3 regions of the Pseudoalteromonas sp. DY56-GL79 genome follow, and region 2 is predicted to be linked to each of the others. Evidence: predicted binding sites of a transcription regulator. Region 2 holds the regulator's gene; each other region holds the start of a gene.
What was found. The regulator ArgR, encoded in region 2, controls arginine synthesis, uptake and breakdown. The targets are predictions, from matches to a motif close to ANTGAATANNTATTCANT.
Positions count from the first base shown of each region.

Region 1: a site for ArgR is predicted at 2,789-2,806, ahead of gltB (glutamate synthase large subunit). Genes of this name have one in related genera too.
Region 3: a site for ArgR is predicted at 4,046-4,063, ahead of argC (N-acetyl-gamma-glutamyl-phosphate reductase). Genes of this name have one in related genera too.

Region 1 covers NZ_JANHZS010000002.1:238,152-246,286, reverse strand. The annotation lists gene gltB (glutamate synthase large subunit) at 1-2,689, opposite strand, end outside; gene NO992_RS02475 (Grx4 family monothiol glutaredoxin) at 3,302-3,646, opposite strand; gene NO992_RS02470 (Fe-Mn family superoxide dismutase) at 4,033-4,614, shown strand; gene NO992_RS02465 (PrkA family serine protein kinase) at 4,801-6,723, shown strand; gene NO992_RS02460 (YeaH/YhbH family protein) at 6,749-8,032, shown strand; gene NO992_RS02455 (SpoVR family protein) at 8,051-8,135, shown strand, end outside.
Region 2 covers NZ_JANHZS010000003.1:86,715-94,849, reverse strand. The annotation lists gene NO992_RS02975 (DNA repair ATPase) at 1-1,087, opposite strand, end outside; gene NO992_RS02970 (SPFH domain-containing protein) at 1,158-3,335, opposite strand; gene NO992_RS02965 (DUF1449 domain-containing protein) at 3,419-4,030, opposite strand; gene argR (transcriptional regulator ArgR) at 4,437-4,904, opposite strand; gene mdh (malate dehydrogenase) at 5,146-6,078, shown strand; gene serA (phosphoglycerate dehydrogenase) at 6,305-7,534, opposite strand; gene rpiA (ribose-5-phosphate isomerase RpiA) at 7,546-8,135, opposite strand, start outside.
Region 3 covers NZ_JANHZS010000006.1:172,212-180,346, forward strand. The annotation lists gene NO992_RS06335 (zinc-dependent metalloprotease) at 1-1,596, shown strand, start outside; gene NO992_RS06340 (heme-binding protein) at 1,642-2,619, opposite strand; gene argE (acetylornithine deacetylase) at 2,841-3,989, opposite strand; gene argC (N-acetyl-gamma-glutamyl-phosphate reductase) at 4,166-5,176, shown strand; gene argB (acetylglutamate kinase) at 5,173-5,952, shown strand; gene NO992_RS06360 (ornithine carbamoyltransferase) at 5,962-6,882, shown strand; gene NO992_RS06365 (argininosuccinate synthase) at 6,894-8,105, shown strand; gene argH (argininosuccinate lyase) at 8,120-8,135, shown strand, end outside.

The DNA of each region.
Region 1 (8,135 bases), on a different contig from region 2:
GTAGCTTATCCTCACCACCCTCACCAGAGTTAGAGCAACCGCCGAGGCGATTCATCGCAATTGCTAACGCTTCATGTGCCTCCGGTGATAAAGCCCCGATACTCATCGCGGCTGAGTCAAAACGTTTGTATAGCTCAGTCGCAGGCTCAACATCGTTGATGTCGATTGCTTGTTGCGCCGTATTAAGCTTAAGCATGTCTCGCAGATTGGTAATTGGACGGTTATTTACCAGCTCCGCATATTTAACGTAGTCTTGATAGTTACCCGAACGAACTGCGGTCTGCAAAGTTTGCACGACATCTGGGTTATAGGCATGGTATTCACCACCATGCACATACTTTAATAATCCACCGTGTGATAGCAGTTTACGCTTGCTAAATGCCAATTTATTGAGTTGTTGTTGCTCCAAGGCAAAGTCGTCAAAACACGCACCTTTAATACGGTTTGCAACTCCTTTGAAGCACAATTCAACCACCTCATCGGATAAACCGACGGCTTCAAACAACATCGAACAACGATAGGAAGCAATGGTGCTGATCCCCATCTTCGACATGATCTTGTATAAACCTTTGTTAATCGCGCCGCGATAAGACAAAGTCACCTCGCGGTAAGACTTTTTAATGATCTTCTTATCACACATTGCCACAAGGGTTTCGTAGGCTAGATAAGGATAAATCGCTGTTGCGCCAAAACCTAACATAACAGCAAACTGGTGCGGATCTCTTACGCTACCTGTTTCAACCAAAATATTGGTATCGCAACGCAGGTTGCCATCCACCAGTCGCCTTTGTACCGCCCCCACGGCCATCGCCGCTGGGATAACTTGCTTGCCTGCAGCAATTTCTCGGTCACTAAGCACTAACATCACGCATCCAGAACCTGCTTTTGCAACCGCTTCATCACAGATGCGCTTGATTGCATCTTGCAATGACTCTTGAATATCGTAAATCAATGAAATTTTGCACGCACAGTAATGGTCATCATCGGCGGTTAATAGCTGCTGCATATCAGAATAAGTCAGTACCGGCGAGGCAAACTGTAAACGTTTAGCATGACCTGTGGTTTCGTTAAAAACGTTTTGCTCGCGACCAATACAAGTCGCCAGTGACATTACATGATTTTCCCGTAACGGATCGATTGGCGGGTTAGTGACCTGAGCAAACTTCTGGCGGAAGTAGTCAAATATCGAGCGGTGTCCTTCAGATAGCACTGCAAATGGCGTATCGTCACCCATTGAACCAGTTGCTTCTTGGCCATTTTCACCCATCACGCGAATAACTTGGTCGAGCTCTTCGTTGGTATAACCAAACTGCTTCTGATAGGTCAACAAGGTTTCATCGTCAAGATCGCGCTTGCCAGCCGCTTTTTCATCTAGTGCTTCAAATGGCGTTAAACGCTTAACGTTTTGCTCAAGCCAAGTTTTGTATGGATGTCTGGATTTCAAATCTTGATCGATTTCATCGGACTGCCAAATCTTGCCATGTAAAGTATCAACCACCAGTAATTCACCTGGACCCACGCGACCTTTTTCAATAACTTCATCTGGCGCGTAATCCCAAATGCCCACTTCCGAGGCAAGCGTAATAAAGCCGTCTTGTGTGATCACATAACGGGCAGGACGAAGACCGTTACGGTCCAAATTACAGGCAGCAAAGCGCCCATCAGACATCACGATGCCAGCTGGTCCATCCCACGGTTCCATATGCATGGAGTTAAAGTCATAGAATGCGCGTAAGTCTTCATCCATAGCGCGATTTTTCTGCCATGCAGGTGGTACTAACATACGCATAGCACGGAATAAGTCCATGCCACCAGCTAAAAATAGCTCTAGCATGTTATCTAAACTAGACGAGTCAGAACCCGTTTCATTGACAAACGGTGCCGCATTTTGCAAATCTGGTAATAAAGGTGACGCGAACTTGTAAGCACGTGCCCTCGCCCACTGACGGTTACCTTCAATGGTATTGATCTCACCATTGTGAGCTAAATAGCGGAATGGTTGCGCCAACGGCCATCGAGGCTGTGTATTGGTTGAAAAGCGTTGATGGAATACGCAAATCGCACTGGTCATCCGCATATCAGCAAGATCCGTATAAAAATTCGGTAGATCCGCCGGCATCATTAAGCCTTTGTAGATAGTCACTAAACCGGACAAACTACAAATATAAAACTGCTCATCTTGTTCTAAACGCTTTTCTATGCGTCGTCTTGCTATATATAGACGACGCTCTAAATCTTTAGGACGCCACCCTTCTGGAGCACCGACAAAAACCTGTTTAAACTGCGGTAATTGTGCTTTAGCAATAGGACCAAGCATAGATGGATCGGTGGGTACTTCACGCCAACCTATGAGCGTCAGTGTTTCTTTTTCTAATTCTTCACTGATCACTTTTTCAGCCGCAGCTGCAAGCTCATAGTCCTGATTTAAAAATAGCATACCTACCGCATAGTTTTTGCCTACATGCCAATCGTTTTCAGCTGCGACGGCGCGGAAAAAACTATCCGGCTTTTGTAATAACAGACCGCAACCATCACCGGTTTTACCATCTGCAGAAATACCACCTCGGTGCTGCATGCGGTCCAAACCTGTGATTGCTGTACGGATCAGTTTGTGACTCGGCTGACCGCTTACATGCGCAATCAAGCCAAATCCACAGTTATCTTTTTCTAATTTTGAGTCGTATAACATAGACTCCTCCCCTTGCTACAACGGCCAGCCCATGACGGTACGACGAAATGCTGGCAGATATTCAAAATTAGCCTTGATTGAAAGTAGAGTCAACACAAATATGAATACATATTCATAAACTTGAATATTTCTCATTGGTAAGACAAGTTAGCCAAAATCGTAATAAATTTGCCACTTTGAAAATAGTGAATATAAATTTGCAAAATGACACCGGTATCACACCAATAAAAATGCAACGAGACACAACCAAAAGCAAACGTTTACGTAAACGTAAACCAAGTTAAAAATGAATAATTATTCACTTTTTGGATTTTATAGAACTCAATATCGAAGCACGTTCGATTACACTGTTTATATAGGTATGCAAAACAGAGAGCGTTTTTAGCTTGACGCTAACGTCAACTTGAGTTGATAAAAATAAGCGAGTAGCTCTAAGTTAGATAAACGCGAATAGCGTTAATGAAAGTGTAGATATCTTAAATTCAATGAACTTCTGGTTTTCAACCAAACATCAGACAAAAAGACTTGCTAAGAAAAGTAGGTAGGAAGATATTAGAAGATTTTTAAAAAATAAAGCATGGCAGAGTATCGACTCTGCCATAAGCGGTTAGCTTATTCCGCTGCTGCTTCGTCTTTCTTATATTTAGCTGCTGTTTCAGCAATAAGAGGTTGAAGCTCACCTTTTTGGAACATCTCAATGATAATGTCACAACCACCGATTAACTCACCTTCTACCCAAAGCTGAGGGAAAGTTGGCCAGTTCGCATAATGCGGTAGTTCAGCACGAATGTCTGGATTTAATAAAATGTCAACATAAGCAAACTGCTCACCACACGCCATCAAAGCCTGAGATGCCTGCGAAGAGAAACCACAGTTAGGGAGTTTTGGCGACCCTTTCATATATAAGATGATTGGATTTTCTTCGATCTGCTGTTTAATCTTGTCAATAGTTTCCATTAGTTACCTCAAAATGACGTTTCGTCCAATGCTTATCAATATCTAGTTTAGCATCGGCGTTTTAGCTTGCTACTCACTTTAACAACACCTGTTGCATTCATAATGCCAAGCTTTAAGCAGCGATAGAATCTCGGGATACATGGCTAAAATAAGCATGACCGCCTGTCATGATGTTCTACACTTTGACTGCTATTCGGCATATGTTCACAAAGAATGTGTATTATAAGTCATTAAGTCACTGGCACGCATTGCTGTTTGCCAAAACTTGAGTAAAATAGTCAGGAATTATAGTATCACTATATAGGCCAATGGTATAGAAAAGTGGGCTGATGTTAGCTACCTTTCGTACGTGTTATTGGCAAATCAACCAAAAAATGGAGATTAATATGGCATTTGAACTACCGTCACTACCTTATGCACTAAATGCTCTTGAGCCGCACGTTTCTCAAGAGACGCTAGAATTCCACCACGGTAAGCACCACAACACATACGTTGTAAAGCTTAACGGTCTTATCGAAGGTACTGACTTTGAAGGTAAATCACTAGAAGAGATCGTATGTAGCTCTGAAGGTGGTGTTTTCAACAATGCTGCTCAAATCTGGAACCACACTTTCTACTGGCACAGCCTTGCGCCAAATGCAGGTGGCGAACCAACAGGTAAAGTTGCTGAACTAATTAATGCAAAATGGGGCTCATTCGCAGCATTCCAAGAAGCTTTCAACGACAAAGCAGTTAACAACTTTGGTTCAAGCTGGACTTGGTTAGTACAACTAGCTGACGGCTCTCTAGATATCGTTAACACTTCAAATGCAGCGACTCCGCTGACTGAAGAAGGTGTTACCCCTATCATCACAGTTGACCTGTGGGAACACGCTTACTACATCGATTACCGTAATGTTCGTCCTGATTACCTTAAAGGTTTCTGGGCACTTGTTAACTGGGATTTCGCTAACAGCAACCTAGCTTAACATCAACTATCAGTATTGATGCAACAATGGGGCGCACAAGCGCCCTTTTTTCATGCCTGTAACTCAACATTAATACATAAAAAATCTAGTTTTTTTTGGGTATTCTTCATATCACGACTAAGCTTTAAGTAACCTTTCCAAATCTGTGATCCGCAAACCACACCAAGTAGCTTATTGGAGGTCGTTATGACAATATTTGAACATTATCAGGCCAGATATGAAGCCGCGCAAGAAGAAGAGTACACCATCGCGGAATTTCTTGAAATTTGTAAAAATGACAAATCAGCCTATGCCAGCGCACCTGAGCGACTTCTGATGGCAATAGGCGAACCAGAAATGATCGATACGTCGAAAGATGCCAGACTTAGTCGGCTGTTTTCGAATAGAGTAATAGCTCGATACCCTGCCTTCAATGAGTTTTACGGTATGGAGGATGCCATTGAACAAATAGTATCGTATCTCAAACATGCCGCACAGGGGCTTGAAGAGTGCAAACAAGTGCTCTATTTACTCGGCCCGGTTGGTGGTGGTAAATCGTCTATCGCAGAAAAGCTCAAGTATTTGATGCAAAAGGTGCCGGTTTATTCTTTAAAAGGCTCACCCGTTAATGACCACCCGCTTTGCTTGTTTAGCCCACAAGAAGATGCCGACCTACTTGAAAAAGAGTACGGCATTCCTGGGCGCTATATTAAAACGATAATGTCTCCATGGGCAACTAAACGCTTACATGAGTACAATGGAGATATTACACAATTTAAGGTCGTAAAACGTTACCCTTCCATTCTTGATCAAATTGCTATCGCGAAAACAGAGCCAGGGGATGAGAACAACCAAGATATCTCAGCGCTGGTGGGTAAAGTTGATATTCGTAAACTTGAGCATTTCGCTCAAAATGACCCTGATGCTTATGCGTATTCTGGCGCGCTATGTCTTGCGAACCAAGGTTTGATGGAATTTGTCGAGATGTTTAAAGCACCCATTAAGGTGCTACACCCGCTGCTAACTGCAACCCAAGAAGGCAACTACAATGGTACCGAGGGTATTTCCGCCCTACCATTTAGCGGCCTAATACTCGCTCACTCTAACGAGTCTGAATGGCAAACCTTTAAGAACAATAAAAACAACGAGGCATTTTTAGACCGTGTTTACATCGTCAAAGTGCCTTATTGTTTACGCGTGTCTGAAGAGGTCAAAATTTACGAGAAGCTTATTGAAAATAGTGAACTCAGGGAAGCCCCCTGTGCGCCTGGCACTTTAGAAACTTTAGCGAAGTTTTCAGCACTGTCTCGAATTAAAGAACCAGAGAACTCCAGTATCTATTCAAAAATGCGGGTTTACGATGGTGAAAGCTTAAAAGACACAGATCCAAAAGCTAAATCCTATCAAGAATACAGAGATTATGCAGGCGTTGACGAAGGCATGAACGGCCTTTCAACTCGCTTTGCCTTTAAGATCCTCTCTCGTGTGTTTAACTTTGACCATAGTGAAGTCGCAGCAAACCCTGTTCATTTGTTCTATGTACTTGAGCAGCAAATTGAGCGCGAACAATTTAACGCTGAAGTACAAGAGCGCTACCTAAGCCATCTAAAAGGGTATCTAATCCCACAATATGTCGAATTTATCGGTAAAGAACTACAAACAGCTTACCTTGAGTCGTACTCTGAGTACGGCCAAAATATTTTCGACCGCTATGTTACCTATGCAGACTTTTGGATCCAAGATCAGGAATATCGTGACCCAGATACAGGTCAACTGTTTGATAGAGCCGCGCTTAACGGCGAGCTGGAAAAGATTGAAAAGCCAGCCGGTATTTCCAATCCAAAAGATTTCCGTAACGAGATAGTCAACTTTGTTTTAAGAGCAAGAGCCCATCACAATGGTGACAATCCAGTATGGACCAGCTATGAAAAACTAAGAACGGTTATCGAGAAGAAAATGTTCTCTAATACCGAAGACTTACTCCCTGTAATTTCATTTAATGCAAAAACCTCTGCCGAAGATCAGAAGAAGCACGAGGACTTTGTCAATCGTATGGTTGATAAAGGCTATACCCAAAAACAAGTTCGCCTACTTTCAGAATGGTATTTAAGAGTTAGAAAGTCACAGTAACTTGTTAGTATGAAGAGGGTGTTATATGGCGCATTTTATTGACCGCCGTCTTAACGGCAAAAATAAGAGCACTCTGAACCGCCAACGTTTTATCCGCCGCTACAAGAAGCAGATAAAGAAAGCGGTTTCAGAGGCCATCAACAAACGTAGTGTGACTGATATCTCCAGTGGCGAAAGCATTTCTATCCCACAACGAGATATCAGCGAGCCCACTTTCCATCAGGGAAAAGGGGGGGACAGAGAGCTCATTCACCCAGGTAACGATCAATTTTCAACGGGCGATCGGATCCAGCGCCCTCCTTCAGGGCAAGGTGGTGGGTCAGGTGATGGCGAGGCAAGTAACCAAGGTGAAGGGCAAGACGATTTTGTATTCTCTATTTCAAAAGACGAATACTTAGACCTATTGTTTGAAGACTTGGAGTTACCCAACTTACAACAAAGCCAGTTAGATAAATTAATGCAAATGAAAACGCATCGAGCTGGCTTTTGTAATGATGGTATGCCTAGCAACTTAGATATCGTACGCAGTTTAAAAGGCTCAATGGCACGCCGTATTGCGATGACCTCAAGTAAACGCCGAGAGTTAAGGGAATTAGAGGAAGAACTGGCGAGTATGCTTGCTGAACCGGTTCCTCCTCAACAGAAAATCAATGATATAGAGCTGCGGATCCAAGTGCTAAAAGAGCAAATAGCCGCGGTGCCTTTCATCGATAATTACGATTTACGCTTTCGTAATTACGAAAGGCGTCCACACCCCACCAGCAAAGCTGTTATGTTTTGCTTGATGGATGTGTCTGGTTCAATGGATCAAGCTACAAAAGACATGGCAAAACGTTTTTATATTTTGCTCTATCAGTTCTTAACCCGCACTTATAAAGATATTGAGGTAGTCTATATCCGCCATCATACCCAAGCAAAAGAAGTAGACGAGCAAGAGTTTTTCTACTCGCAAGAGACTGGTGGCACAATTGTCTCGAGTGCACTGAAACTAATGGACGAAATCATTCAAGAGCGTTATGCCCAAGGCGATTGGAATATTTACGCCGCACAAGCCTCTGACGGTGATAACTGGGCAGATGATTCTCCACAATGCACCCAGATACTCTCTAACAAACTACTTAAAATTGTCCGCTACTATGCATATATAGAGATAACTACCCGTGCACACCAAAGTCTGTGGCGGGAGTATCAAGGAGTAGCCAACTCATTTGACAACTTTGCTATGCAGCACATTCGAGGTGTAGAAGATATTTATCCTATCTTTAGAGAATTGTTCAAGAAGAACAAAAATAAGCAAAGTGCGGCATAATTTTTGGGAGGTTGCGCGATGACATATCAGCCAATTGACGATGGTCCAGATTGGACCTTTGATTTACTTGATACTTATCATCAGGAAATTGCTCGTGTAGCCG
Region 2 (8,135 bases):
AGCGACCCTCGTTTGGTTCGTAGAAGATATACAGTACATCTTCACCATTGGGTGATTTGATCTGGCGATGGAAAATTAAATCGTCCAGTTGGTCGTCAAAATAGCGTGTTTGCCCAGATTGTAAATAATAGCCACCAGGAAAAATAATTCCTTGGTTCTCAGGTAATTGAACACAGGCACCACCCAGCGCATCTTGGCGCAATACCTGTTGGGTGCGGCAATTATAAATAAAATAACGCCATTGTTTTTCTCGGTAGGGAAGTAACTTTAACAACACCATTTCGCCAACTTCGGCAAAACGTAAATCGCAATCTGCGAGTGATTGACTGGCGTCATCAACGGCTTCTTGATAAATACCTTCACCGCTTTGGGTATTGTTTTCTATTTTTACGGTGAGTTTGCCACTCGATACTTCAATAAATACTTTGTCGTTTACATTAATATGTGGGTGACGGCCTTCGACGTGATCGGCGCGATCGGTTTTTTGCCATTCAAAGTCAAAGTTTTCCACTTCGCCTAGGTCACGCTCTCCTCGGTTATCAATGTAATCTAAGGTTTCGTCTTTGGCGATTTGCCAGCGAAACACGCGGACATCAGAGAGCTTTTCGCCAATCTGAAATAGTGCAAAAAGCTTGTTTGATTTAACAAATAGGTGCTGTAGACGGGTGTCTTTGTAATACGTGTATAGTTCGTCGAAGTCCCGTAAGAAACGTTGGTCAGTGAGGAATTTGGTTTCTTGCGGGTAAGGTTCTATTTCGTAATGCTCTTCTTGCAAGTGTAGCTTTTGTACGGTGAATACATCGCTGACTTGGGTATTTTGTTTAAGCCCCATAAACACATTATAAGCAAAGATGAGCTTGTCGCCGATCAGTACAATGTCGCGCGGTACGCAGTTATGCTCAGTGCGAACTCTTGCTCGACCTTTCACTTTAAGCTCGGTGCTGCCAAAAGTGTCAACACGCTGTTGGTTGAGTTTATCTATCTGACTTTTCAGTTCACTGCCAAAGTTACTAAGCCGGCGTTTAATCAGTTGATAAGAGTCTTGTTCGAGCGTTCGCTCTGGCGCTTGTTGCGTTGCTTCCGTCATTCTTTGCTTTCCTATGTGCGCTGTCGCAAATGGGGGAGAGGAGCCAAGCAGATTGACTCCTCAGGGTTAATTACTCTAGTGGTTCGCTTTGTTTACTGCCATTTAACGAGCCGCCAAGTAACTTGAGTAGCTGCTGTTTGTCCGCATCTGAGCTATTGCTTAGTTGTTGGAAGAACTTACTCATGTTGATGTTTTTTAGCGTTTCCGACGACGCATTAGCACCAGCCAACACCCCTTTTAGGTCGTCCATCAAATTACGCTCACCGTTTAGGTGATCTTTAAATACGGTTTGTACCGTCTTACTTTCGCCGACTAAGCCGTCAATTGACTTGCCCACTGTGATGGCATTCATAAACTGGTTAAAGAACTGGCCGTCGCCGCCCATAAAGTTGATATCAGCACCGCTTAGTGCTTTACCTAATACTTCAGCCTGACTTGCAGAAACTTGTTTGTTTGCCTCGATACTCGCAAGCGTCAGCTCTTTCTGTTGATTTAGCTGTAGTGTAAAGCCTTCGTATTCACGGGCGTCTTTATCCATCTTATTCAGTGCTTCCAGCTTCTCTGTAAGACCTTTGGCTTCTGCTGACATCTTTCGTTCAAGGTTGATAGCTTCTGCTTCACCTTGTTTTTCAATTGCCTCAGCCATTGCTGATTGAACCTCAGCTTCTGCCAAACCAATTTCACGTTTGCCTTGCGCTTCGGCTTCACTTTGCTTCTTAGTTGCTTCAGCCATTGCTGCTTGTACTTCGGCTTCGGCGCGGCCGATATCACGTTTACCTTGTGCTTCGGCTTCTAGTTTTTGCTGTAACACTTTGGCGTCTGTTTCGCCTTGTATCGCACTTGCAGCGGCTTTTGCCTTGATGATATCGGCTTCTGCAAGACCAGGCGCTGCCGCTTCAACTTGGGCAGCCTCGGCAAGAATTTTCTTCGACTCTGCGGTTTGGTTCGCAATACGTAGTTCTGCTGCGGCCATTTTTTCCATTTCACGGGCTTTAAATTCGGCAGCTTGCTCTTTAGCTTTAGCCGCTTCAATATCTTTAACCAACGCTTCTTCAGCCTCAGCTTGAGCAAGAATAATTTTTGCTTGCTTTTCACGCTCGGCTTCAGCAATACATTGTACGTCTTTGATGCGCTCTTGTTCCTCGGCAACGGTTTTCTCAACGGCAACCCGTTCACGCTGAACATCGGCAATCTCTTTACGTTCAACTTCTAGCGCTTTGGCCTTTTGAATACGTAGTATTTCGGTTTCGCGCTCACGTTCGATAATTTCAATCTGGCGAGAACGCGTGACTTTTTCTTCTTCTATACCGAGTAAGCGAAGGCGGTTTTGCTCTGCAACATCGATTTCACGCTGTTTATTGTGCTCTGCAATTGCAATTGCTTCGTCCGCTTTGAGGCGTGCTTCTTCGGCTTTTAAGCGCTCTTCATGCTTAACACGTTCAGCTTCTGCGGCTTCGCGAGCGCGCACCGATTCGATTTCACGACGCTGTCTTGCGCTAGCATCTTCTCGTTGGCGCTCGACTTCTGCTGCTTTTTCAAAAGCTGCTTGGTTTTGGTTGTCGATTTGCGCTTTTTCATCGCATTTAAGTTGGTTCGTTTCCACGTTTTGGCGTGAGGTTTTTTCGGTAATACGGCGAATACCTTCAGCGTCAAGAATGTTATTTGGATCTAACTTGTCGATAGAGGTTTGTTCAAGATAATCAATCGCCACATCTTCTAACGTATAGCCAGATAAATCTTGTCCAATCACTTCTTTAATAGAATCTCGGAACTCATTACGATGGGTAAATAGCTCCTCAAAATTCATGCGCTTACCAACGGTTTTCAAGGCTTCGGAGAATTTTGCCTCAAATAATGCTTGTAAGGTTTCTGGTGCCGATGCGCGGGCACAGCCAACTTGTTTAGCAACGCGTAGGATATCTTCTTTGTTTTCGTTTACGCGAATGTAAAAAGTGATGGCGATGTCGGCACGGATATTGTCTTTACAGATCAGGCCGCTATTTTCACGACGCTCCAATACCATGCGGTTAGTTGAAATATCCATGACTTCCATTTTATGGATCACAGGTAGCACAATGCCGCCTGTAGTCGTGACATCCGGCTCGCTTTTCATCTTGTTGATGATCAATGCCTGACCTTGTTCAACCTTGCGGTAGAACTTTCCAATCAGAAGTAGAATGGCAAAAATAATGACGATGGATATGCCCACGATTGCGAGCACCGGTCCGAGGTTGTTTAGAAATTCCATGTTTTTTCCTGCGTTGCGCTATATTGTTTGAGCTGGTATTAGCTATACCAACTCGTTCCTAAATTCCGTTATTTTCCGTACTATTACCAAGGTTTAGCCACAATCGTGTAGCTATGTGTAAGGGTGTCATGTTCGATAAGTAAGGCACTGTCTCCTAGTGTGAAAGTGTTATCTTCATCCGAGCGCACTTCGATGAGTTGCTCTGTTCCTTGAATATATACTCTGGCTTGACCGAACGTGTTGCTAACTCTCGATGTTGCAATAACGCATTCGAGCCCAACCAGCGCTTGCTTTGATGTGGTTTCTTGGCTTTCGAAAAAGCGTCGTAATGGTCTTACAATGACGGCGGTTAGTGGTAATGCAGCAATGAGGCTAACAAGCATAAATACCGTGCCCATCAGGTAGTAGAAAATGCCATTGCCTAGTAGGTAAGCAAAAAACTGTTGTACATAAATACTGACAATCCAGCCCAGCGCGATGATTAAACTCAATGAAATACTCACAGGGACGCCGCCAAAAGCGACTTCCCAAAAAGAACCAGAGCTTGCGCCTTCGGCTTCAATATCAACATCGCCTTCTAAGATATCGATATCAGCAAAACCGAGTAAAGCAATTAGCCAGAACAACAGCACTATCAGTAATAGTGTTGAAAAAATAACAGTGGGAAACGTAAATGCAGTATTTAAAAATTCCATTGCTGTTCCTTAGTTCCTTGTATTTCCTTTTAAGCGGTTAAGTAAGTGAATTGTCCACTCAGCGCCATAAGGTATCTTTGTGTGTATCAAGCGGTGAGTTCCGCATCATAGAATGTGAGATGATTGAGTGAAGCGAATAGCGTTCGTGTCCGGAAAGACTGAGACACTGTAGGAAACAAATCCGAAAAGCTAGTCAATCAGCTTAAAAACCATCCATGCGTTGTAAGAAAGCCTCACATGTGTTTCTAAAGTTGCCACATTTAGACATATTATGTCAAACGTTTTTTTGCTGTAAAGATAAGCAATTTATTCTGTTTATCGTGATAGTAGGGGGAAGCGTTTTTGTGGAAGCTAAAATATCAAAGTATGTGCTAACCTGTGAGTTAGCACCGATAAGAGTAATAGACTAAACGTTATCGAACAGGGTTTTTACTTTGTCTAAAGTAACGTCGATTTCAGATACTTTGGCAGGGGCAATAAAAATCGTGTCATCGCCGGCAATCGTACCTAATACGCCGTCTGCGGTGCCTAATGAGTCAAGTAGCCTCGCAATTAACTGGGCAGCACCAGGACTGGTTCGAATAATAATCATCATTTCGTTGTGCATAATATCAACGACTAACTGACGTAAAGGACTTTTTGCTGTTGGTACGCTCATTTCGGCGGGTAAGCAGTAAACCATTTCTTGTTTGGCATTACGTGTACGCACAGCACCAAACTTGCTCAGCATGCGCGACACTTTGCTCTGACTGACGTTGTCAAATCCTTGTTGTTTTAGAGCATCAACAATTTCACCTTGAGAGCCAAAGTTTTCTTCTTTTAAAATGGCTTTAAATGCTTTGATCAGTGCTTCTTGTTTTTCTTGCGGCTGCATAGTCTGTCTTCTTTTACGGCTAATCTTTAAATTCTACACAAAACCGCCGAGATTCCCAAATTTGCGCGACCAAAATGGCAGTCGTAAAGCATAAGTGTACAAAGTGTCGCGATCTTTACACTTTTATTTAAGACATTAGTCAAAAAATCTCGAAAATAACCGTGATTAATTTGTGTTTAACAGCGCTTTTCATTATCTTTACTGCACACTCAATTCCACCTTCAAATTATGGAGAATTCAAATGAAAGTTGCTGTATTAGGTGCCGCTGGCGGTATCGGTCAAGCTCTATCTTTATTGCTTAAAAATGGTCTTCCAGCTGGCTCTGAGTTAGCGCTTTATGACGTTGCACCTGTTGTACCTGGTGTTGCAGTTGACTTATCTCACATCCCAACTGCGGTAAAAGTAGCGGGTTATGGTAAAGACGACCTAGACCCAGCTCTTGCTGGTGCTGACGTAGTGCTTATCCCTGCTGGTATGCCTCGTAAGCCTGGTATGGACCGTGCTGACCTATTCAACGTTAACGCAGGTATCATCAAGACACTTGCTGAAGGTATCGTTAGAAGCTGCCCTAAAGCACTTGTTGGTATCATCACAAACCCAGTAAATGGCACGGTACCAATCGTTGCTGAAGTGTTCAAAAAAGCAGGTACTTATGATCCAGCTCGCGTATTCGGTGTAACAACGCTTGACGTTATCCGCGCTGAAACTTTCATCGCAGAGCTTAAAGGTCTAGACGTTGCTGAAGTTAAGATCCCAGTAATTGGTGGTCACTCAGGTACTACAATTCTACCTCTGCTTTCTCAAGTTGAAGGTGTTGAGTTCACTGACGAAGAAGTTGCTGCACTAACGACTCGTATCCAAAACGCGGGTACTGAAGTGGTTGAAGCTAAAGCGGGTGGCGGTTCAGCTACACTTTCAATGGGTGCAGCAGCAGCACGTTTCTGCTTCTCACTAGTGAAAGGTCTACAAGGTGAAGAAGTACTTGAGTACGCATACGTTGAAGGTAACACAGGCGATGCAACATTCTTTGCACAGCCGGTTATCCTTGGTAAAAACGGTGTAGAGAAGTTACTTCCTTACGGTGAGCTAAGCGCGTTTGAGCAAAAAGCAAAAGACGACATGCTAGCGACACTTGAAAAAGACATCAAAGAAGGTGTTGATTTCATGGCGTAAGCCAAATTGATACAAAAAAAACCAGTCACTTCACAGCGACTGGTTTTTTATGCTTGATTCTTCTTATACCAGTTGTATTAAGTAAATGATCTATCTTGAAGCGGGGAAATAGCTTTAGTAGCAAGGCAAAAATTTTGCTATTTATTTGTTCTAAATGAGAAATTTTTAACGAAGCTAATATGCTATTTCACCCTTCAAATTGATTAGAGAATTAATTCAATTGGTATTAGTGAAGAATACGTGCTCTAATAGTTCCTTCAACTGCACTTAACTCTTTCAGTGCTACTTCAGAGTGGTCGCTATCGACGTCGATAACTACGTAACCAATAGATTCATCCGTTTGTAGGTATTGCGCCGCAATATTGATACCGTGCTGAGCGAACGCTTGATTGATTTGCGTTAGTACGCCTGGGCGGTTTACGTGTACGTGTAATAAACGACTTCGGTTTGATAATTCAGGTAGAGAAACTTCTGGGAAGTTAACTGCCGTGACTGTTGAACCATTATCTGAATATTTTGCCAACTTACCCGCGACTTCCACACCAATGTTTTCTTGTGCTTCTTGGGTAGAACCACCAACGTGTGGGGTTAGCAGTACATTGTCAAACTCGCGTAGTGGTGAGACAAATTCTTCATGATTAGATTTTGGTTCAACGGGGAATACATCGATAGCAGCGCCAGAAAGTTTCTTGGCCGCTAAAGCTTCAGCTAAGGCGTCGATATCAACAACCGTTCCACGTGATGCGTTAATTAGGATTGCGCCTTGTTTCATCACTTCAATTTCAGCCATGCCGATAAGGTTTTTGGTCTGTGATGTCTCTGGTACATGCAAACTGACCACGTCCGCTCTTTGTAGCAGTTGCGTTAGCGTGTGTAACTGCGTTGCGTTGCCGAGCGTGAGCTTATCTTCGATGTCATAAAACTCGACGTTCATCCCGATATTCTCAGCCATAATGCCAAGCTGGGTGCCAATGTGACCATAACCAATAATACCCAGCGTTTTACCACGGGCTTCGTATGAACCATCGGCAGATTTATCCCACTCACCGCGATGCGCCTTTGCGTTACGCTCAGGAACACGGCGCAATAACAAGAGAATTTCACCTAAGACGAGTTCAGCCACAGAGCGGGTGTTAGAAAATGGTGCGTTGAATACGGCGATACCGCGTTTTTTAGCAGCATCCAAATCCACTTGGTTGGTGCCGATGCAGAAACAGCCAATCGCGACCAGCTTTTCAGCCTGTTCTAAAACTGCTTCTGTAAGGTGGGTACGTGAGCGGATCCCGACAAAGTGAGCATCTTTGATCCGCTCGATCAGCTCAGGCTCCGGTAAGGATGTTTTAACGTAGTCTATGTTGCTATAACCGTTGCGCTTTAGCGTCTCAACAGCGCTTTGATGCACGCCTTCTAACAACAAAATTCGAATTTTATCCTTTGATAACGAAACCTTGCTCATCTGTAATCTCACTAGTTGATTTTAGGCCCTTCTGGAGTGCCTGTTATTACAACGTCAGCGCCACGCGCGGCAAATAAGCCATTAGTCACGACGCCAACAATCTGGTTAATTTTTTCTTCAAGCGCTTTTGCTGCGCTAATTTCTAGGCCATGCACATCAAGAATGACATTGCCGTTATCAGTGATAACGCCTTGGCGGTAAACTGGATCGCCACCTAATTTTAGTAACTCTCTTGCCACGTAACTACGCGCCATTGGGATCACTTCAACAGGCAGTGGAAATGCGCCTAGCGTCTCAACATGCTTTGTATTATCAACGATACAAACAAATTTCTTGGCAACAGCTGCAACGATTTTCTCGCGCGTCAGTGCTGCGCCACCACCTTTTATCATTTCGTTGGTGCTGTTGATTTCATCTGCGCCATCAACATATACCGCAAGCTCTGACACATCGTTTAGCTCGAAAACTTCAATACCAAGTGCTTTTAGCTTCTCTGTTGAAGCTTCAGAGCTTGATACTGCCCCTTTGATTTGATCCTTGATACTGCCAAGCGCATCAATAAAGTGGTTTACCGTTGAGCCTGTACCAACCCCAACAATGG
Region 3 (8,135 bases), on a different contig from region 2:
AAAGACCCAACTGCACAAGTCTCGGAGGCCGTAGAGCCAATTGTTTACTATCTTGATCCTGGCGTACCTGAGCCGGTCAAAACAGCATTACTTGATGGTGCTAAATGGTGGGATCAAGCATTTGAAGCTGCTGGCTACAAAAATGCGTTTCAAGTCAAAGTACTTCCTGAAAATGCCGATCCTATGGATATTCGCTATAACGTGATCCAGTGGGTTCATCGTGCTACTCGGGGGTGGTCATACGGCGCGTCGGTGATTGACCCTCGTAGCGGTGAAATTTTAAAAGGTCACGTGACGTTAGGTTCGTTGCGTGTCCGTCAAGATATTCTTATCGCCGAGGCACTTTCTGCGCCGTTTGTTGAGGGTAATGAGGTGACTGAGCGACTTCATGCTATGGCGCTAGACCGTATTCGTCAGTTGAGTGCACATGAAATTGGCCACACGTTGGGCATTGCACACAACTTCTCAGCGTCGGTAAAGGATCGCGCGTCAGTCATGGACTATCCTCATCCGCTGGTAGGATTTGAAAATGGCCAACTGGATATCACTAAGGGCTACGCAAAAGGCATGGGCGCGTGGGATACGCAAGTGATTAAATATGGTTACAGTGATTTCGGTGGTGCTGATGAAGCCACTGAGCTTGCAGCTATTCTTGCTGAGAATAAGGCGCAGGGGCTTGAATTTATCTCTGACTCTGATGCAAGAGCGCAGGGCGGAGCACACCCAACGGCGCACCTTTGGGATAACGGTGCGGATCCTGCTGCCGAATTACTGCGTGTGTTGGATGTGCGCAAGCAGGCGTTGAATAACTTTGGTATTCACAGCATTCAAAAAGGAGTTGCTCTGTCGCAGCTAGAGGAGAAACTGGTACCACTGTATCTTTTCCATCGTTATCAGGTTGAAGCCGCAGTAAAATTGATTGGCGGCGTGGATTACGACTATGAAGTTCGCGGTGACGAGGTAATAAAAGGGGCGAAAGTTGTGGCTAAAGAGGTGCAACAAAATGCGGCCAATGCGCTTTTGAGTACGCTGTCACCTGCGGCGTTGACTATCCCTGACTCTATTTTGGCGTTAATACCTCCTAAGGCTTACGGTGAGTACAAAACTCGCGAAAGTATTAAAGGTCGAACTGGACTAACCCTAGATGCGATGGCATTACCAGAAGTCGCCGCACAGCATAGCCTTGACTTGCTGCTTAATCCACAGCGATTAAACCGCCTTGCACAGCAGCATGCACGTGATACTCAATATTTTGGTACACAGGCACTTTTAGAGGCTTTATATCAGCAGGTATTTGCCCAGTCAGGCAGCAAAGGTATGGCTCAAAAGCTACAGCAACGAGTGCAATACCTAAGTGCAACTCAGCTTGTAAAACTGAGTAACAACGATAAAGTCGCACCTGAAGTGCAGGCGCAGTTAAAGTTTTATTTAGCAAAAGTTGCGAAAGACTTTAATCAGTCGTCGGTATTTAGCGATGTTGCTTTTGAGCAAGCATTTAAACATATGCTCGCGCAGCAAATTAATCACTACTTAGATTCAGGAGAGTGGCCTGAAAGCTTTAAAGCGCTTGCAATGCCGCCAGGCTCACCAATTTAATCAAACGTGCACTTCGGAAATAGGGGCTCAGCAGCGCCCCTATTTTTATGCCTTCTTGACCATAGTATTGGTCGTAATGTGAGGAAAAGTTACGAGTTGACCAGCGATCGGAATTTCCATTGTGATATTTTGCGAATACTGCAGTTGCGTGAAGTTATCACTACCGTCAAGTGACTCAAGCCAATAGCTAATCGCGTAGCGGCTAACTTTTGCATGTTGTTGTTCAAAGCCAATATTCGTGACTGGGATCCCTGAATGCGCGGTATCGACCTCAAGTAGAATAAACTTCTTGGGAGGAGAAACTTCTAAGGCATTATTTAAAGGCTGGTTTGGATTGAGTGTAAAGTCAGGATTTAAGTTACCAACACTTTTGGTGGTGTATTGAGCCGTACTGATCCCATGGGGTAATCCCATAGGCAAAATATCACTTTGGCTCAGCATTGGGATCGTCGGGACACCAGTACCTGATTGAAAATGCCCACTGGCTAAAATGGAATTACCATGGGGAACTGACATTTGTTTTATAAAGTCATAAGTTTGAGTTGGCGCCACACTGTTTGGTACGGTTTCGTTGCCAAGCCCTGGATTTTCACCATTGCCATACGGGCCAAGTAATTGCTTTGCATCTGATAAATACAACAACGAACCATTTTCCGCATGGACTAGCTGATCTTTCGCTGGACCTTCTGCAAAATAAACTCTTTGTTCGTAAAATAAGGTATTAGCGACCTGGGTACCAAATCCTCCTCGATTTGGTGCGGTGCCATGGATGGCTGAGAAAGTAAGCTCTTCATAATAGGAGAAATTTTTAAGAATATAGCTGGCTTCTTGAGGTAGTGGCATTAAGCAGTAAGAAAATGGTTTGTCGGGGCCACCCAATCCTGAGTTGGCTAAGGGTTGGTTAGTCCAAGTGCCGACCAAATGTTGCAGTGGACCTAAGCTGGTGGTTGGAGCTGCTGGGCTGCTCTGGACTGGATCAATAAGTAACGGTTGCGATAGGTCTGGTGGTGTTGTTTCAGTCACGGTTATATCCTCGCTAAATTGCTTGCGAGCACCTCGACTAATTCTAGCTACTTTTGATTTGGCGCCCGCACTATGATCCCTGTCATGACCGCTCAGCGATGACGGGATCTTCAACCATCACTGCAATGCAGTTAGGTATAGTGCAGACTGTGAATATGGCAATTACATATCATTACAGCGATTTCATTGCCTGAGCGTGAAGTGATGAACTCGCCAATCCGCTAAGCAAAGCAACTTTCTCTTATTAGCTGCTTAATAATATCCTGACTTGGCTGGATTTTTTCCATTGCTAAAAACTCGTTGGGTTGGTGTGCTTGATTAATCGAACCCGGTCCCATAACGATAGTTTCGCAACCTAGCTGCTGTAGAAATGGTGCTTCGGTACAATAGTTTACAGCAATTGCTTGTTGTCCTGACAGGCGCTCAGCCATTTTCACCAAAGCAGAATCCGTTGAGCCGGTAAAAGCCGGAATGGGTTCGTGCATATCTATAACCGAGACACTATTCGGATAATGTGTATTGATGGGTGCTACAGCTGCCGTGAGCATGGCTTGTAATTCTTTGATGCTCAGACCAGGCAAAGGGCGCATATCAATATGTAGTTCACAACAGCCACAAATACGGTTGGCATTGTCGCCACCATGAATGTGCCCAAGGTTTAAAGTTGGGTAAGGAATAGCAAAATGTGGCGTTGAATATTTATTCTTTAATTCTTCTCTTAACTTTAATAAATTTGCAATCACCTGATGCATGATTTCAATGGCATTTAAGCCGCGCTCTGGATCTGAGCTATGACCTGAGCGACCAACGATGCGGATGGCGGTCGTCATATGGCCTTTGTGGGTAAATACTGGCACCATATCGGTGGGTTCACCAATAATACAGCGCGCCGGCTTCAAGCTTGGATGTTTTGCGATTTCCTGAGCTCCAGCCATAGTGGTTTCTTCATCGGCGGTGGCTAAAATCATGATAGGAGCATTTTGCTGTAATTCATCAAGCTCTGAGATTGCATTCAATACGAAAGCAAAAAAGCCTTTCATATCAATACTTCCAAGACCATATAATTTATTATCTTGCTCGCTTAATTTAAAAGGATCAAATTGCCAGCGGCTATCGTCGAATGGCACGGTATCCGTGTGGCCGGCCAACATTAATCCACCATCGCCACTGCCTCGTCTTGCAATTAGGTTATATTTTCCTTTTGCATGTTCAAGCTCTGTTACTTCAACGATAAACCCTAACGTTTCGCACCACTGCGCGAGTAGATGGATCACATTCTGATTGCTCATGTTGAGACTTTCTTCTAATGCACTGATAGATGGCGCGGCGATCAGTTGCTGATACATTTCCATAAAAGCGGGTAATTTCATAAAAATTCCTAAAATACTTATTCAAAGTTCTTGCATAAAAATATAAAGATGTTTAGAGTGAATATCAATTCACTTTTTTAGCATAAATATATTTTGGAACAGCAATGCGACGATTTGACTTCAACAACTAGCAGAACCAATCCAAATCAAACTTTTTTAATCTTGAGAACACTATGTTGAAAGTATCTATAATCGGAGCGAGCGGCTACAGTGGCGCTGAGCTTGCTAAGCTGGTTGCCAAGCATCCTGCCTTCACACTTGCGCATTGCTTTGTATCTGAGCAAAGCTTAGACAAACACAAATTCATCAGCGATTTATATCCAGAATATTCGGGCTTGCTAGATATTGAGCTGCAACCCTTAAATGAGCAAGCTTTTTCATTGATAGAGCAATCATCGGACTATGTGTGTTTATGCACGGATCACAAGGTTAGCGTGGAACTTGCACCGGTATTTTTACAGATGGGCAAACGGGTTTTTGACCTATCTGGAGGTTACCGTTTATCTTGCAATGAAGACTACGAAACTTACTACGGTTTTTCTCACCCACATCAAGACTGGTTAGCGCAAGCGCAATACGGGTTAGCTGAATGGTATGGCGATGCTATTAAAACGGCAAAGTTAGTGGCGGTCGCGGGCTGCTATCCGACTGCGGCACTCAATGCACTTAAGCCATTACAACAAGCTGATCTGATAACAGAGCAGCCAGTTATCATCAATGCTGTTTCTGGTGTTACCGGCGCAGGAAGAAAAGCGAATGTCGCCACACACTTTTGCGAAGTATCTCTTGCACCATACGGTTTGTTTACGCACAGACATAGTCCAGAAATAGAAAAATACCTTGAACACCCAGTGTTGTTTACGCCGCATTTAGGGAATTTTAAGCGTGGTATCTTGGAAACGATCTACGTCACTCTGAAAGAAAATGTCACACCAAATCAAGTCGATGCCGCTTACCAGGTGCTTGCCGATGAGCCGCTGATCAGGTTAAAGGGGAGTCAACTTCCATCAATCAAAGCCGTTGAAAATCAACCTTTTGTGGATATTGGTTGGCAGCAAAAGGGCAATCAACTGATCGTGGTTGTCGCGATTGATAACTTGCTTAAAGGGGCTGCAGGCCAAGCATTACAGTGTATGAACTTGGCGGCGGGACTTGAGCATTATCAAGGTTTAGGAGTATCAGCATGAGCAAACAAACTTGGGTGATAAAACTAGGTGGCGCGGTGTTGAATCAAGAGGGTGCAGCGCAAGCATTGTTTTCAGCTATCAAGCAAATTCAACAGGATGCACCACACAAGCAGTTTGTGATTGTTCATGGTGGCGGGGCGCTGGTTGATAAGTGGCTGACCGATGCCGGTTTTGCTACTGCAAAACATCAAGGATTGCGGATCAGTCCGCAAGAGCAAATGCCCTATATTGTTGGTGCACTTGCAGGCTGTGCTAACAAGCAACTGATGGCGGACGCCATTACCGCCACGCTCAAGCCCGTTGGGCTGTGCTTATATGATGCAGGGTTTACCACAACTCAAAAACTAAAAGCGCTTGGCCGTGTGGGTAGCTGTGAAGCGAGTGTAGGTGGCATGCTTGAAGCAGTGTTGGAGTTTGATAGGTTGCCTGTTGTTAGTTCAGTAGGTATTGGCGCTGACGGCCATTTATACAACGTGAATGCGGATGAAGCAGCAGCTGCTATCGCCAGTAAACTTGGTGCAGAACTTATTTTTATGACTGACATTGAGGCGGTACTTGATGGCGATAAACAGCCATTAAATCAACTTAACGCGGAACAGATTTCAACGTTAATCACGCAAAAGGTCATTGTGGGCGGGATGGAGGTCAAAGTTAAGACCAGTCTTCACGCTGCCCAACACTTACGACGAGGGGTGTACATCTCTAGCTGGCAAAAGCCAGAAAATTTAATTGCGTTGCTCAATGGTGAGCACGTAGGTACACAAATTCTGCCGTAGGAAAACATCATGACTAAGCATTTTTTAACTGGTTTGGAATTAGACCAAACTAAAGTTTTGAACTTATTAAAGCTTGCAAAAAATATTAAAAATCAACCGCAAGAATATAACCAAGCCTTAGCTGGCAAGTCGATAGTCACGCTATTTGAAAAGCCGAGCTTAAGAACACGTTTGTCGTTCGATATCGGTATCCACAAATTAGGCGGCCATGCTGTGTATTTAGATCAGCAAAATGGTGCAATGGGGGCGCGTGAATCCGTAAAAGATTTTGCGCTTAATATTTCGACTTGGGCCGATGGCCTTGTGGCTCGTGTAAATCATCATAGTACGCTTGAGACGCTCGCTGAGTTTTCGTCGGTGCCAGTTGTGAATAGCCTATGTGATTTATATCACCCTTGCCAAGCGTTGGCTGATTTTCTCACCTTATTTGAAACTTACGACGATGTCAGTCAGATCAAAATCGCTTATCTCGGTGAAGGCAACAACGTAACACATTCATTGATGTTGCTTGCGGCAACATTAGGTACTGATTTTGTGGCGGTTTGTCCTAAAGGTCATTCTCCAGATGCACAAATTGTAAAGCAAGCTGAACAAATTGCAGCGGTAAATGGTGCCTCAGTTCTGGTCAGTGATCGGGTAGAAGCGGCGGCTGGCGCCAATGTGCTCTACGCTGATACTTGGGTTTCGATGGGGAATAAAACGCCAATTGAACAGGTGAAAGACACCTTTATGCCATATCAAATCAACCAACAATTGGTTGAAGCGTGTGGCGCACAAACCATTTTGCACTGCCAGCCAGCACACCGTGAGTTTGAAATTACTTCCGAAGTGATGGACGGGCCAAAGTCAAAAATTATTCAACAAGCTGAAAACCGCATGCATGCCCAAAACGCATTGCTGGTATCGCTGTTAAACAAAGATTACGTTTGAGGTTAAAGAACATGAGCAAGATTAAAAAAGTGGTACTGGCTTACTCTGGTGGATTAGACACATCAGCGATTGTGCCATGGTTAAAAGAGAACTACGGTTGTGAAGTTGTCGCCTTTGTTGCCGATGTAGGTCAGGGTGAAGAAGAACTGGTTGGGGTTGAAGAAAAGGCAATCGCATCGGGTGCCTCTGAGTGCTATATCGTCGACTTAAAAGAAGAAATGGTTAGCGACTATATTTATCCAACCCTAAAAACTGGTGCTATCTATGAAGGGACATATTTACTGGGTACTTCAATGGCGCGTCCTATTATCGCCAAAGCTCAAGTTGAAATCGCTCGTAAAGTTGGCGCGGATGCACTTTCTCATGGTTGTACAGGCAAGGGGAACGATCAGGTGCGTTTTGAATCTTGCTTCTCAGCGCTTGCGCCTGACCTTAAAGTGATTGCACCATGGCGTGAATGGTCACTATCAAGCCGTGAATCACTGCTCGACTATCTGGCTGAGCGTAATATCCCTTGTGCAGCCTCTGCTACTAAAATCTACAGTCGTGATGCCAATGCTTGGCATATTTCTCACGAAGGTGGTGAATTGGAAGACCCATGGAATGAGCCAAGCGATCAGGTTTGGACCATGACTAATTCTCCAGAAGCCGCACCGGATCAGCCTGAATATGTGTCGGTATTAATCGAAAAGGGTGAAATCACCGGTGTTAACGGTGAGCGTTACAGTCCTTATCAGTGTCTAGTTAAGTTAAACGAGATTGCAGCGCCGCACGGTGTTGGTCGTGTGGATATCGTTGAAAACCGCCTGGTCGGCATGAAATCTCGTGGCTGTTATGAAACACCGGGAGGCACTGTGATGATGGCTGCGTTACAAGCGATTGATGAGCTGATCTTAGACAAATCTTGTCGCAAATGGAAAACCGCGCTTAGCGAAGAGTTTGCACACTTAGTTTATGATGGTCGCTGGTTTACCCCACTGAAAGATTCAATTCTAGCTGCTGCAGAGTCATTCGCACAGCAAGCAACTGGCGAGGTGGTACTTAAGCTTTATAAAGGCCACGTACATGCAGTGCAAAAGCAATCAATCAATAGCTTATACAGCGAAGATTTTGCCACATTTGGTGAAGATGACGTATATGACCAATCTCATGCGGAGGGATTCATTCGTCTATTCTCACTATCTAGCCGGATAGCGGCGTTAAACAAGCAAAAGCAGTCTTAAGGTAGGAGAGTGAGATGGCATTATGGGGCG